DNA from 2 places in the Galbibacter sp. L-19 genome. Region 1 is predicted to be linked to the other one. Evidence: riboswitches for the same ligand, from Rfam matches in the RefSeq annotation. Region 1 holds a riboswitch; the other holds the start of a gene.

Region 1 (7,760 bases):
TTCTCCATCGTCATTGGCTCGGTACTGAATTTTGTCTTTTTCGGTTCCTATTTGCCATGCGTAGCAATGATGGCGTGCACTGCTGTGTTTATTTTTTATTTCTTCTAAAAAATATTTTATATCTTCTTCATTCTCAACAGGGAAAGCATATCCAAAAAACTTACTTCCTTTATCTTTAAAAAGGACTTCACTTGTTGGTTTAACTAGGGTTTTATATAAATCTTCCAAAGTAATTTGATTTCTTAGGATGCAAACTTATAAAATGTTAACAATTCAAGATAGGAGTTACTAACATAATTAATCCTTGAACGGATAATCTTTGCTAAATAATTCTGTTATATCTTCTTTTCCAGGAATTAAATTCCAAGTATGAAATCCCATTTGTTTAGCAGTATTGATGTGCTCTAAAGTGTCGTCAATAAAAAGGGTTTCTCCTGGAATGATATTATTATCGTTTAAAACAAATTCAAAAATATCTCTATTGGGTTTTCTGAATTTGATTTCATGAGAAAGATAGAATTTATTAAAACAATTTTTAAAACGATGGTAGCTTTTTAAACCGTTATTTTTTATTACTTGCTCTATATGAAGCTCATTTGTATTGCTAAGCAAAAATAGCTCATAATTGCCTTTTTGCGATAGTTCTTCAATAAAAGCTAATCTATGTGTAGGGATTTTTAAGATAATAGCATTCCATATTTCTTTTAACCTTTCATCTGAAATATTAGGAAGCGATTTTTTATAAGATTCTATAAAATTTGTTGTGGAGATTATGCCTTTTTCATACTCATTATTAGTATTAATTATATCCTGATTTAAAGTAAACTCAGGAAATTCTTTATGAATTAATCTCATGGAAGCCAATTTGTCCAAGTCTATAAAAATATCGCCAAAATCAAATACAATATTCTTAATGGTATTTTTCTGTGCATTTGTTTCTAGCATTTTAATAGTTTTTATAAATTTTTAAAGAATCAGAACCAAGGGTTTTCTTTGTAATTAAGGTAGATGGGGTTAATTTGGGTGCTTTAGTACCTTCTTTAAAAATTGCATTGCCTTCAAAAACACGTGCTTCATCCCACAAATTAGAATTTATAAATGTTTGTAGGGTTTTACTTCCTCCTTCAATAATAATACTTTGGATATTGTTTTTATAAAGAACAGCTGTAATTTCCTCGGCTAAATTATTTTTAAAGTTAACCGTCTCAAAAGTGGTGTTTTTGTATCCTTTTTTGGGAGTATCTGTGGTATTATCAATAATAAAAATGGTGCTTTGAGAATCGTCCCAAACATTAGATTCTCTTTGAATTTTTAATTCTTTATCTATAATGATGCGTGTAGGAGAATTGCCTTTCCAATGGCGAGTATTTAATTTAGGATTGTCTTTAATAACTGTGGTTGTTCCCGCTAAAATAGCATGTTCTTCAGCTCGCCACTTATGTACTAATTGCCTTGAAATTTCTTCTGTAATCCATACAGGTTTTCTTTCATCAGTTTGTATCGGACTTACAAATCCATCGCTGCTTTCTGCCCATTTTAAAATTATATATGGACGCTTCTTTTCATGGAAAGTAAAAAAACGCTTATTAATTTCTTTACATTCGTCTTCTAATACACCAATAGTAACATTACAGCCTGCTTCTAGAAGCTTTTTTACACCACGACCACAAACTTTTTCATTGGTGTCTAGAGTTCCAATAACTACATTTGGAATTTTATTTTCAATAATTAAATCGGCACATGGAGGCGTTTTTCCAAAGTGAGAACATGGTTCTAGCGTAACATATATAGTTGCTTCTTTTAACAAAGTGGTGTCTTTAACAGCTTGGATAGCATTTACTTCTGCATGGTTTTGTCCAGCAGGACTTGTGTAACCTTCTCCAATTATTTTTCCGTTAGCAACAATAACACTGCCAACCATGGGGTTTGGGTAGGTGGTTCCTAATCCATTTTTAGCAAGTTCGATGCATCTTTTTATGTAGAAATCGTGTATATTCATCCCGAAATTTATCAAGGCAAAAATACTATTAAAACATTGTAATATTTCATGAATATAAGAGAAATTCAGCTAAAAGATAATGAAAGAATGGCTGAGATTGTAAGAGAAGTAATTGTAGAGATGGGAGCTCCAAAAGTAGGAACGGCTTATGAAGATAAAGCGCTAGAGAATTTATATGAAACTTATAATAAGGAAAGGGCTTGTTATTTTGTAATTGAGGTTGAAGGGAAAGTTGTTGGAGGTGCTGGAATTGCACATTTAGCAAATGAGGCTGAAACAGTTTGTGAACTTCAAAAAATGTATTTTTTGGGAAGTACACGTGGAAAAGGATTAGGAATGAAAATGATGCATACTTGTTTGAGCAAGGCTCAGGAGTTTAGATATGAGCAATGTTATATTGAAACGATGCCTTATATGACAGACGCACAAAAATTATATAAAAAAGCGGGATTTCAATATCTGGAAGCTCCAATGGGAAATACGGGTCATTATTCTTGCCCAGTATGGATGTTGAAAAAATTCATTTGATAAGACTCCTTTTTTTTGTTTCGTTTCTTTTGGGCGAGCAAAAAAATAAAGAGCATGAAGTCACTGGTATATGGATTGGTATTAAAGCTAACAAATAATCAACGTAATTCTAAACTAGAGCTATTTAAACAATATTTTATTGGTAATGAAGTTAGGAGAAATAAAAAGGTTATATCAAAACGAATTAGAGGCTTTGTATCCTTTAGAGGAAATAAAAACTTTTTTTAATTGGCTTTGCGAGGCGTATTTACAATTAAAACCTTTTCAGATACAGCAGGATTTAGATCTAGTTATAGAAGCTAACAGTTTATTAAAATTTCAGTCAGCTTTAAATGCTTTAAAAGTAGAAAAGCCAATACAGTATATTCTAGGGAGTGCTCATTTTTATGGTATGGAATTTATGGTAAATGAGCACACCTTAATTCCGCGCCCAGAAACCGAAGAGTTGGTTTCATGGATTTTAAAAGATGTTTCAAAAAGCGATAATTTAAACATTCTTGACATTGGAACTGGAACGGGCTGTATTCCAATCGCTATTGCTAAAAACTTACCAAATGCAAGGGTGTATGCGTTGGATGTTTCTGCGGAAGCTCTAAAAATAGCAAAGAGGAATGCTGAAAGTAATAATGTAAAAGTTACATTTTCGGAAGTAGATATTCTTAAGTGTTCAGATTTGTCAATTATTTTTCCTGAAGTAAGCCGATTTGATGTTATAGTTTCAAATCCACCATATGTTCGGAATCTTGAAAAGAAGGAAATGAATACGAATGTTTTAGCATACGAGCCTGAAACAGCTTTGTTTGTAGCAGATGATAATGCGCTACTTTTTTATGAAATAATAGCTGTATTAGCTTCGAGTAATTTAAAAGAAGATGGGAAGTTGTATTTTGAAATTAATCAATATTTAGGGAAGGAAATGCTGGAACTAATGGAGAAATATAAATTCAGCAATAATCAACTTAAAAAGGATCTTTTTGGAAATAACAGGATGATGAAGGGAGAGAAGTAGTAGCCTGTTTTTATCTGTTTTTCATCTTCTATAAGTAAGCTTTTTTACTATATTTGCATCACATTTGGCAATGAGGTCTGCCTTTAACCGCTCAAAATGAGCTGATGACTTCTACTGATAATGGCTTATGCCAGTGTAGAATCATTATATATATGTCAAAATGAATATCAAAACAATCAAAGATTATTTGTTCTCACTAGAGCAAATTCCCACATTATTTTATCTTTTTAAATGGATTTTAATTTGTGCTTTAATAGGAAGCATTGTAGGGAGTGTCTCTGCTTTTTTTCTATTAAGTTTAGAATGGGCAACAAATTGGAGAGAGGCTCATTTGTGGATTATTGCGTTACTTCCATTAGGAGGGTTTATTATTGGACTGTCCTATCATTTATATGGAAATAGTGTAGTTAAAGGAAATAATTTGTTGTTGGAAGAGTTTCATACCCCAAAAAAGGTAATTCCTTTCCGTATGGCGCCTTTGGTGCTTTTTGGTACTATTGTTACTCATTTATTTGGAGGTTCGGCAGGACGAGAGGGAACTGCAGTACAAATAGGGGGAGCTATAGCAGATAGGTTTACAAAGTTGTTGAAACTATCTAATCGAGATAGGAGAATTGTTTTAATTGTAGGGATTAGCGCTGGTTTTGCTTCTGTATTTGGAACGCCCTTGGCAGGAGGGATTTTTGCATTGGAAGTTTTAATATTGGGTAGAATTCGTTTGGATGCTATTATTCCAAGTTTTATGGGAGCTGTTTTTGCAAATTATTTTTGTGAAGTTTGGAATGTATCTCATACACATTATCATATTTCTTCTGTGGCAGAGATGAATCCTGTAAACCTTTTATGGGCATTATTAGCAGGAATTATTTTCGGATTGGTAGCTATGTTATTTTCAAAATCTACCCATTTTTGGAGTAATTTATTTAAAAAACACATAAAATATCCTCCTTTAAGACCTTTTGTAGGAGGAATAGTTTTGGCTATTGCTGTTTATGCAATAGGAACCACAAAATATATAGGATTAGGAATTCCAACAATTGTAGATTCTTTTAATGAGAATTTAAATTCTTACGATTTTTTACTAAAACTTTTATTTACTTCCTTCACTTTAGGCGCAGGTTTTAAAGGAGGTGAGGTAACTCCTTTATTTTACATCGGAGCAGCATTAGGAAATGTGCTAATTTGGTTTATCCCGTTGCCAATGGGGTTATTGGCAGGAATGGGATTTGTAGCTGTTTTTGCTGGAGCAACAAATACTCCTATAGCATGTACTGTTATGGGGATAGAATTATTTGGAATTGAAGCAGGGGTTTTTATTGCATTGGCTTGTAGTACGGCTTATTTATTCTCTGGTCATACAGGGGTATATTCTTCTCAGATAATTGGGAGTCCTAAAAACACTTCTTTTTTAAGGGAAAAAGGCTTGCATCTATCGGATATCAAAAATAAAAGACAGAAAAAATAAGGAAGTCTATTGCAGTAAGAATATGCTCGATACGGGAGCGTTTAACTATTTTTTAGATCAAATTTGTTTCCGAATTATTAGAGTTTTGCATTTTTGAGCCTTATGGATTCTAGATCTTTCTGGAAGTATGAGAATGAATTAAAAAAGCCGATAGATTAAGTTGTGAAATAAAATCTGTTTTTTTTTAGATCTATTGTTGGTTTAAATATGTAGGATTAATTAGCGGCTCAGATTATAAAAATATCCTTCATTAACCTATATTTGTGATATCAGAAAAGAACGCACTCTTACTTTATTATTTTCATGGATATAGCAAAAAAAATTGAATCGCTACGTCAGGAATTGTCTCAGCATAATTATAATTATTATGTATTAGATACTCCTGAAATTTCAGATTATGAGTTTGATATTAAACTTAAAGAACTGCAAGAATTAGAAGCTAAACATCCCGAATTTTTTGATGCAAATTCTCCTACAGTTCGCGTAGGAGGAATGGTTAGTAAAAACTTCGAAACTATTGCACATGAGCATCGGATGTATTCTTTAGATAATTCGTATTCAAAAGAAGATTTAGAAGATTGGGAAAAACGTATCCAACGTATTTTAGGAGATGTAGAGGTTGCTTTTACATGCGAATTAAAGTATGATGGAGCATCTATTAGCCTTACGTATGAAGATGGAGTTTTAGAAAAGGCAGTAACCCGTGGAGACGGATTTCAGGGGGATAATGTTACTAATAATATAAGAACAATTCGTTCTGTTCCTTTAAAATTAAAAGGTAGTTTCCCACAGAAATTTGATATCCGTGGAGAAATTGTTTTACCGTTGGAAGGGTTTGCAAAGATGAATCAGGAGCGTTTGGAAGCTGGAGAAGAAGCTTATATGAATCCTAGAAATACAGCCAGCGGAAGTTTAAAACTTCAGGACAGTGCTGAAGTGGCAAAACGTCCATTAGAGTGTTTACTTTATAATATTACGGGAGAAAATTTAGGAATTACAAGTCAGTTTGAAAGTTTACAAAAAGCAAAAGAATGGGGTTTTAAGGTTCCTGAAGTTGCTAAACTTTGTAAAACAACTGCTGAAGTGATGGATTTTGTGAATTATTGGGATGTCCATAGGCATGAACTTCCTTATGAAATTGATGGGGTAGTGGTAAAGGTTAATAGTTTTCAGCATCAAGATGAGTTGGGTTATACAGCCAAAGCACCTCGTTGGGCAATGGCTTATAAATTTAAAGCAGAGCAGGTATCTACTACTTTAGAAAGTATAACGTACCAAGTTGGTCGAACGGGAGCTATTACACCAGTAGCCAATTTAAAACCAGTCCTTTTGGCGGGAACTACTGTAAAAAGAGCTTCTTTACACAATGCAGACCAAATAGAAAAATTAGATGTTCGAGAAGGGGATGAGGTTTTTGTTGAAAAAGGAGGGGAGATTATTCCAAAAATTGTTGGGATAGATTTTACCAAACGAGCTCTTGATGCAGAGCCACATCATTATATTGAAAATTGCCCTGAATGTGGTACCGAATTAATTAGAAATGAAGGGGAGGCGCAACACTATTGTCCAAATACCTACGGTTGTCCGCCACAAATAACAGGACGGATACAGCATTTTATTTCTCGAAAAGCAATGGATATAGAAGGTCTTGGAGGAGAAACAGTAGAGTTGCTCTTTAAAGAAGGACTTATAAATAATTATGCCGATTTATATACGCTTAAAAAGGAAGATGTTATTCCTTTAGAGCGAATGGCAGAAAAATCTGCTGATAATCTCATTCAGGGAGTTGAAAAATCTAAAGAGATTCCTTTTGAACGAGTTTTATTTGCGCTTGGGATTCGTTTTGTAGGGGAAACAGTGGCAAAAAAGTTGGCTAAAGAGTACAAATCTATCGAGGCTTTAATGAATGCTTCCGCGGAAGAACTGGTGCAAGTAGATGAGATTGGAATAAGAATAGCAGAAAGTGTAGTCGATTTCTTTCAGAATGAAAAGAATTTAACCATTGTTAGTCGTTTAAAAGAATATGGCGTTCAACTGGAGATTTCTGCAGATAAGCTTGAAAATATTACGGATAAGTTCAAAGGAATTACATTTGTAGTGTCTGGTGTTTTTGAGAAAGTTTCAAGAAATGAACTTAAAAAACTAATTGAAGATAACAGCGGAAAAGTAGCTTCGTCTATTTCTTCAAAAACAACTTATGTGGTTGCTGGAGATAAAATGGGACCTAGCAAAAAGGAAAAGGCAGAAAAACTAGGTGTTACCATTATTTCTGAAGATGAATTTTTGAACATGTTATGAACAGCAGACAAATTTTGACGCTTTATTTTATTTTCAGTGCTGTATTCCTAATAGCATCACTTCTTCATGTAAAATTAGTAGCCAATATTGCTAAAGTTTCATTAATTCCATTGGTGTTTTTTAATTACTATTTCTATAAAAATAAATTGGAGTTAATTCCAATGTTATTGTTGATTTTTTGCTTCTTAGGAGATGTTTTTATGTTAGATTTTAACAGGTATACCTCCCGTTTGTATTTGGTTACTTTTGGAATTCATCATTTAGTTTTTGCATTGGTTTGCTACAGAGCTATCCAAGATTTTAATGCTAAAAAGCTTATATTTTCTGCGCTACCTGTAATTACACTTTGGTTTGTATATTTTAATTATTCCATAAAAGACATCTTCGGTAGTCAGATGGGAGATTTGTACCCTTTTGTTTTGGCTTATTCTATTGTTTTGAGTGCTTTTACAATTATTTCC
Region 2 (7,760 bases), on a different contig from region 1:
CAATATAAAAAAGCCACCTAAGTTGGCCCGGATAAAAATATAAAAACAGTAGTGCAAGTGCAGGGCCGAATACCGCGCCCAAGGTGTCCCAGCCTCTATGAAAACTGAATACCTGCCCTTTGGTCTTTAACGTGGCCTCTCCTGAAAGCAGCGCATCCCTTGGTGCGGTACGAAAACCTTTCCCAAGACGGTCAATAGTCCTTGAAAAAAATATCCAAATCGGATAAATGAAAACGGCCATCATCGGTTTGGAAAGTGCGCTCAAAAGATAGCCCACCCGTACAAAGGGCATCCGTTTTCCAACTCTGTCGCTCCAGTTTCCAAAGTAGCCTTTGCTAAGTCCTGCGGTCGCTTCGGCAAGTCCTTCCAGAACACCTATTAAAAATATGGAAAACCCAATGTTTTGAAGGTAAACCGGAATAATGGGATACAGTATTTCGCTTGCGATATCGGCAAACATACTTACCAATGAAAGTATCCAGACCAGACGGGTTATATTTTTAAACATTAAAAGGTTGTTTTGCGGTTTTTTTTATATAGAAAAAATACAATTTGCTTATTGAATAGCCTAAACCTATTCCTAACAATGCGGCTACTATTACATCCCCCGGATAGTGAACGCCATTATAAATCCGACTGTAGGAAACCAGAAGTGCCCAAAAGCCCAATATCCATTTCAACCAGTTGAATTTTTTTGGTAAAATAAAAAATAAAAATGAAGCAAGGGCAAAAGCGTTGGCCGCGTGGGACGACACAAACCCATATTGACCTCCCGGCCCGGCTTTGCTCAAATGGATTAATCCTTCCAATGCCGGATTATGAGATGGCCGCAAGCGTTTTACCATATGCTTTATAAGGTGCGAGGCTATCTGATCTGCCAAAGTAATAAGAATCCCAATGGAAATGAAAATCGGGATACTCCATTTTTTGTAATGCCATATCAAAAGAGCTGCGATAGCAATGTAAAAGGGTACCCAAAACAGTTTATCACTTGCCCAATACATAATCGGATCAAAAAAAGCTTTGTGCTTTCCGTTAAGGTAAAGGAAAAGCTTAGTGTCAAGTGAGCTGAATTTTTCTATCATTATCAACTATTTTTGGGTGGTTGCCATAATTTTTCTTAGATCGTATATTGATAAAGCTTGACCTATTCAATTCTTTATTTTTTCAATTCAATTTCACTTTTTACCACTACGATTTTTGTTTCCTCAAGCAATAGCTTTTGATGTTGTAAGAATTCATTGATTTTTTCTTCTGTATCTGTGAGTTCTACCACGTGTGGATGTTTATAATGCCTTGTTTCACTAATTCCCCAGTGAATTTTTCCTTTTTCAAAATACCCTTTGCTCACGTTAAAATTCAACGCCTGATCTAAATCAAAAGCTTTGGCTTTTTTTATCAATTCTGAAGCAAAATCCCCGGCCTTCAACCTGTTCCAAAAAGAAAGGTTTTTGATTTTTTGACCGTATTCAAAGTAAATCCTGATGGTTATATGGTTTTTCATTTATTATTGTTTTTATTTCGTCTATGTTTAATTTCAGCTAATTGAAGGCCTTTTTCGCGGGTATATACCGGATGCTTGGGGCTTCCTATAATTTGGGAGGAATAAACCCCGGAGTGGCCGGAGAATAAATAAGCAGTACTACAAGCTAACGCTATAAAGACACCTGATTCTATTCCGAAAAGTTCTATTCCCATTACCGTACAGGCAATAGGTGTATTGGTTGCCCCGGCAAAAACGGCCACAAATCCCATACCTGCCAACAAACCCATTGGCAAAGGAATAAACCAAATCAAAACGTTGCCCAATGTAGCCCCGATATAGAACAAAGGGGTTACTTCACCTCCCTTAAAGCCTGCGCCAAGGGTAAACGAGGTGAATAAAACTTTTAATAAAAAATCATAAGAATTGAGATGAATATTAAAAGAATCGACAATAGTTGGAATGCCAAGCCCTATATATTTGGTGGTTCCCATAAAATAAATAGCGATTGCCAAAATAACCCCACCAATTACCGGTCGTAAAGGCGGATAATTGATATATTTTTTAAACAAATCTCCCCAAAAATGGGTCGATTTGGAAAACAGCATCCCTACCAGTCCAAAAATAATCCCTGCCAATAATGCCCATAACAAATTTGCCGGGTTCATATTAGCTACTTCGGTTATATGATATTGGGTATGGGAAACGCCCCAAATCCTGCAAAAATAATCAGCAAAAACAGCCGCCATAAAACTTGGGATAATAGCATCCAATCTTATACGCCCCAATACCAAAACTTCAAGGGCAAAGATCCCCCCGGCCAAGGGTGTTCCAAACACCGAAGCAAAACCGGCACTTATCCCGGCAATCAACACAATTTTACGGTTTCGTCTTGAAAGTTTGAACAGCTTCGTAAACCTGTCGGCCACTGCGCCACCTACCTGAACTGCCGTTCCTTCACGTCCTGCCGACCCCCCGAAGAAATGGGTGAGAACAGTTCCGAACAATACCAAAGGTGCCATCCGGAAAGGAATGATCTTTTTTGGGGAGTGAAATTCCTCCAACAATAAATTATTGCCCTTAACAACGCTGTTACCATATAAATGATAGGATAGCCCGATTATAAAACCACCTACGGGCAATAAGGCAATAATCCATAAATGGGATTCCCGCCAAGCCGTTGCCCATTCCAGGCTTAAAAGAAAAAACGCAGAAATACTTCCGGCAATGGCACCTATTAACAAGCAGATCAAGATCCACTTTAAAAGGTATAGCAGGGAGGGTATTTGTTCTATTGAGGCTAAAGATTCTTTAATTTTTTTCAGATTCATACGGCCTAATTAATTATTTTTAAAGGCTTTTATCCCCGTAAACACAGCTTCTTTGCCCAATTCCTGTTCTATCCTGATGAGTTGATTGAACTTTGCAATGCGCTCGCCACGGCTACCGCTTCCCGTTTTTATTTTTCCGGCTGCCGTTGCCACGGCCAAATCTGCGATAAAAGTATCCTCGGTCTTCCCGCTTCGGTGGGAAATGAAAAAACCGTATTTGTTCTTCTTTGCCAATGCTATTGTTTCTAAGGTTTCGGTAACTGTACCTATTTGGTTCAACTTGATGAGAATGGAATTACAGGCGTTTTTATCGATGGCTTCCTGTAACAGTCTTTTGTTGGTACACAGCAGATCGTCCCCGATCAATTCGATCTTGCTCCCCAGTTCATTTGTGAGGGTCCGCCATCCTTCCCAGTCGTTTTCCGCCATTCCATCTTCCAACGAAATAATGGGATATTGATCTACCCAGCTTTTCCAAAGATCAATGAGCTGGTCGCTTGAATATTTTTTTTGAGTGCTTTTAAATAAAACATAGTTCCCATCCTGCCATAGTTCGCTCGCTGCGGGATCCAAGCAAATGGAAATATCGATGCCCGGTTTATAGCCCGCTTTTTCAATGGCTTCAAGGATTACTTCAATCGCTTCTTCATTAGATTTTAAATTAGGTGCAAACCCGCCTTCATCGCCAACTCCGGTAAAGTAATTTTTATTTTTCAGGATACTTTTCAAGGCGTGGAAAGTTTCTTCTCCCATTCGGATAGCTTCATAAAAAGCGGGGGCGTTATGGGGGGCAATCATAAATTCCTGAAAATCCACATTGTTATCGGCGTGAGCCCCGCCATTTATCACGTTCATACAGGGCACCGGCATTGTGAATTTTCCATCGGTATTCAAATAACGGTATAAAGGCTCTTTCGAAAATGCTGCTGCCGCTCTGGCAAATGCCATAGAAACGGGCAGTATGGCATTGGCGCCAAGATTTGATTTGTTGGGGGTGCCGTCCAGTTCCATTAGAAAATTGTCCAACTCCTGTTGGTTATCGAACACTTTATTGGAAAGGGCCGGTGCGATAATTTGGTTAACGTTGTTTACCGCCTTTAATACCCCTTTGCCATTGTATCGCGTTTTGTCCCCGTCCCGGAGTTCAACAGCTTCCTTTTCCCCGGTACTTGCACCGGAAGGGCAGATGGCACGGCCAAAAAATCCTTTTTCTAAAGTAACTTCTGCTTCCACAGTTGGATTTCCACGGGAGTCCAAAACTTCCCTTGCAATAAGTTTTTGAATTTTCATAATTTTAGTTTTTAAATTCTTTTTGATAGTCTGTAATTGCTTGTTGAATAATTTCTTTCGCCATTGCCGCATTTTGAAATTCTTCCACCCGGACAGTTTTATTTTCCAGCTTTTTGTAATCCTCAAAAAAGTTTTTGAGCTCCAGGGCAAAGTGTTTGGGCAGTTCTGAAACATCGTTGATATGGTTTACGCTCATATCATTTTTCGCGACCGCGATTATTTTATCGTCGGCTTCGTCATTATCTATCATCCGCATTACCCCGATTACTTTGGCCTCCAAAATACAGAGCGGTTGCACATCGATTTGCGAAAGCACCAATATATCTAGAGGGTCGTGGTCCTCTCCTAAAGTTTGGGGGATAAACCCATAATTTTCGGGATAATTGACCGAAGAAAACAGCACCCGGTCCAACCGGAGCATCCCGGTTTCCTTATCCAGTTCATATTTAGCCTTACTTCCCTTGGGGATTTCAATAATGGCCTGAACCATTTCAGGTTGTTCGTTTCCGATGGGCACGTGGTGCCAAGGATTAAAGTTTTTCATATTCATATTTTTGTTAAAGTTATTCCCCCAAATACAGCTAATAAGCCAAGCGTGAAACTGCTTATTGCGTAGATGGCAAAAGTGAGGTAGTTGGAATTCTGAAGTAAAATTGTGTTTTCTAAAGTAAAGGATGAAAATGTGGTGAAGCCCCCGCAAAAACCGGTTGTAAGAAAAAGCCGCAGTTCCGGCGTGAGCCATTCAAAGCGTTGCCCAAGGCCAAAAATCACCCCGATCAACAAACAGCCCAATATGTTTGCCGCAAATGTTCCGTAAGGAAATGCAGAGGGGAAGTGTTTGGTCAACCATATTGCCGTGAGATACCTTGCAATACTGCCCAAAAAACCCCCAGTGCCCACCAATAAAAAAATCCTACCCATAACCGTTTTAGATTAAATTGAGTAGGAGTCATTAGCTTTTTGGGCGGTTTTGGCGAACTCCATCGCCTTTGTATGTTAAGTGTGCGAATTTAAGATTATTATTTGAAAATGCTTATTTTATTTCCAATTTCTGAAACGAATAACATTATTCTTGACCTGCTGATTGTTCAACAGTATTCTCGGCCAAAATGATTGACCCAAAAAATTTCGTTTTTAAAAAAGATAAGTAAAAAAAAACCACCTAGTTAAGACTGTTGAAATCCAGTAAGTTGATCAATTTATGTTTTAAAAATATTATTCTATGACCGTTTTAAAACTTACTTATATTAGTCCCTGTACGGCCTTAATTTTTAAATGGATCAGTAGCCGCCTTCCGATGAGTTTTTTATTAAAAGAAGAAAATTGCTGTATGTGATCAAAATCTATTTGTTACCGTGTCTTCCCAAAGAAAATGATTATACTATTCCCCGTTATTTATTTTCTTTAAAATCCCTTTAGAATTTTATATTACTTTTATTTTTTAATTATTAACAACAAATGAAATATTTAATTGCCGAAGACGAGAAAGATTTACAAATTTCCATCGCTAAATATTTAAGCAGTGATGCAAATATTTGTGAAACCGCATCAGATTATCTTGAGGCTTCTGAAAAATTAGAATTATATGAGTATGATCTTGTGATACTCGATATCAACCTGGTAACGGGAAGTGGTCTTGTCTTGCTCAAAAAACTTAAAAAGCAACATAAAAAATGCGGGGTTATTATCATATCGGCAAATAGTTCCCTGGACAATAAACTGGAAGGGCTCGATCTGGGTGCTGATGATTATATCACTAAACCCTTTCATCTTGCAGAACTAAATTCTCGTATCAAAGCGGTACTCAGAAGAGGACAGTTTGGTGGAAATGATACCATTACATTTAAAGAGATACGACTTGATACGTTGGCACGTAGTGCTTATGTAAACGATAAACCAATCACACTCACACGGAAGGAATATGACCTTCTGTTGTTTTTTATCATTAACCAAGGCCGAGTGCTTTCCAAGGCCATTATTGCAGAACATTTATGGGGTGATGATAGTGACTTACTTGACAATTTTGATTTTATTTATGTACACATTAATAATCTAAGGAAAAAGCTCACAAAAGAAGGGGCTAAATATATACAGACCGCCTACGGTAGCGGTTATAAATTTATAGCAGATTAGTACCAAAAGTAAAAATAAAACACCTCTTTTGAGAAAGGCATCTAAAACCTTTCTGATTACCAGTGTCATTATTATGACGCTTTCTGGTATTGGTCTTTATTTTTATCTGAAACAATTATTACAAAATGAGATAGAAGAAGAGCTCTTTTCAAATAAAGACCGTGTAGAACATTTACTGGAACAAAATCCTAATCTGTTAGGCGTCCCCCCAATAATGATGGCCGAAAAAACAGAAAAACCACACAAAAACATTCTCGTAGATACGCTTATCTATGATCCACTTCAAGATGAAATAGAGCTTTTTAGGCAATTATCTGGAACAAAAAACATCAATGGACAAGAATATAAGGTCACCGTGCGGTCAATGGTAATCGAATCGGAGGACATTTTATCTACCATTGTGTTTATGTTTTTGATGGTAATATTCCTTGCTTTTATTTTCTTGTTCTATCTTAACAAATCCCGGAATAAAAAACTTTGGAAGCCTTTTTTTAGTAATCTTGAACGGCTTAAAAAATTTTCCTTAAAGGCTGATAGCCCATTGACCTTTGAAGATTCTGAAATATTGGAATTTTACGAACTCAATAAAGAGATAAAAATACTGACATCAAAAATCCAGACAGATTATCGTAACCTCAAACAATTTACCGAAGATGTCTCTCACGAAATGCAAACACCACTAGCTATTATGCAAGCTAAAATTGATACGGTGATCAATGATGCCGAAATAAACGAAGTGCAATTCCATCAATTTTCCTCCCTACAATCTGATATTTCACGTTTAAAGCAGCTTAATAAGAAACTAATTCTTCTTGCTAAAATTGAAAACGATCAATTCACAGCGAATGAGACAATTTCAATTAATAATATTGTTGAAGAAACGATTGAAAACTTTAAAGAACTCACATCAATCGATATTCAGCTTAAGGAACAGAATACGATTAATATAATAATGGATCCTTCCCTTGCAACGGTTTTGTGCAACAACCTATTATCTAATGCAGTCAGACACAATCTTAATAATGATCGTATACTTATTACTATTTATGATACAAAGCTACAAGTCATAAATAGTGGAAATGAAACTTTAGACCGACCCGATCAGGTTTTTGAACGTTTTTATAAAGAAAGTAGGCGGAAAGACTCAACTGGATTGGGGCTTTCCATTGTTAAGAAAATTTGCGACTATTACGGGTTTTTGCCTTCATACCGTTTTCGGGCTTCAACAGAGTTACAGGAAGGACAAGGAAAGCATATATTTCAAATAGATTTCAATCTAAAAATGTAATTATCAGCAATAAGGGGAAAATTGCTACCAATAGAATCTCTTTAGAATCCCTTAAAGCCATCTTTAGAATTACAACGTAAGTTTACTCTATAACTAAAAAATATAATACAATGAAAAAAGCAATTTTAGGTATAGGCTTGCTATTTTTGGCCATTACCGCAGTAGCATTTACTACGAGAAACCAAGAGAAAGTACCCCAAACCGTAAAGAATGCTTTCGCTAAAAAATTCCCAAC

What was found. A riboswitch is a leader RNA that binds a small molecule or an ion and turns the genes downstream of it on or off. The one in region 1 is predicted to bind fluoride.
Region 2: another riboswitch for fluoride. It lies ahead of crcB (fluoride efflux transporter CrcB); the one in region 1 lies ahead of AC13CQ_RS13475 (voltage-gated chloride channel family protein).

The regions. Positions count from the first base shown of each region.
Region 1 covers NZ_JBSXNL010000067.1:44,281-52,040, forward strand. The annotation lists gene AC13CQ_RS13450 (IMPACT family protein) at 1-228, opposite strand, end outside; gene AC13CQ_RS13455 (HAD family hydrolase) at 298-945, opposite strand; gene ribD (bifunctional diaminohydroxyphosphoribosylaminopyrimidine deaminase/5-amino-6-(5-phosphoribosylamino)uracil reductase RibD) at 947-1,999, opposite strand; gene AC13CQ_RS13465 (GNAT family N-acetyltransferase) at 2,048-2,527, shown strand; gene prmC (peptide chain release factor N(5)-glutamine methyltransferase) at 2,673-3,536, shown strand; fluoride riboswitch at 3,594-3,657, shown strand; gene AC13CQ_RS13475 (voltage-gated chloride channel family protein) at 3,697-5,001, shown strand; gene ligA (NAD-dependent DNA ligase LigA) at 5,305-7,299, shown strand; gene AC13CQ_RS13485 (lysoplasmalogenase family protein) at 7,296-7,760, shown strand, end outside.
Region 2 covers NZ_JBSXNL010000055.1:212,722-220,481, forward strand. The annotation lists gene AC13CQ_RS10255 (MFS transporter) at 1-508, opposite strand, end outside; gene AC13CQ_RS10260 (phosphatase PAP2 family protein) at 501-1,085, opposite strand; gene AC13CQ_RS10265 (DUF190 domain-containing protein) at 1,160-1,504, opposite strand; gene AC13CQ_RS10270 (voltage-gated chloride channel family protein) at 1,501-2,814, opposite strand; gene eno (phosphopyruvate hydratase) at 2,824-4,104, opposite strand; gene AC13CQ_RS10280 (inorganic diphosphatase) at 4,109-4,648, opposite strand; gene crcB (fluoride efflux transporter CrcB) at 4,651-5,025, opposite strand; fluoride riboswitch at 5,041-5,101, opposite strand; gene AC13CQ_RS10290 (response regulator transcription factor) at 5,563-6,237, shown strand; gene AC13CQ_RS10295 (sensor histidine kinase) at 6,266-7,525, shown strand; gene AC13CQ_RS10300 (PepSY-like domain-containing protein) at 7,636-7,760, shown strand, end outside.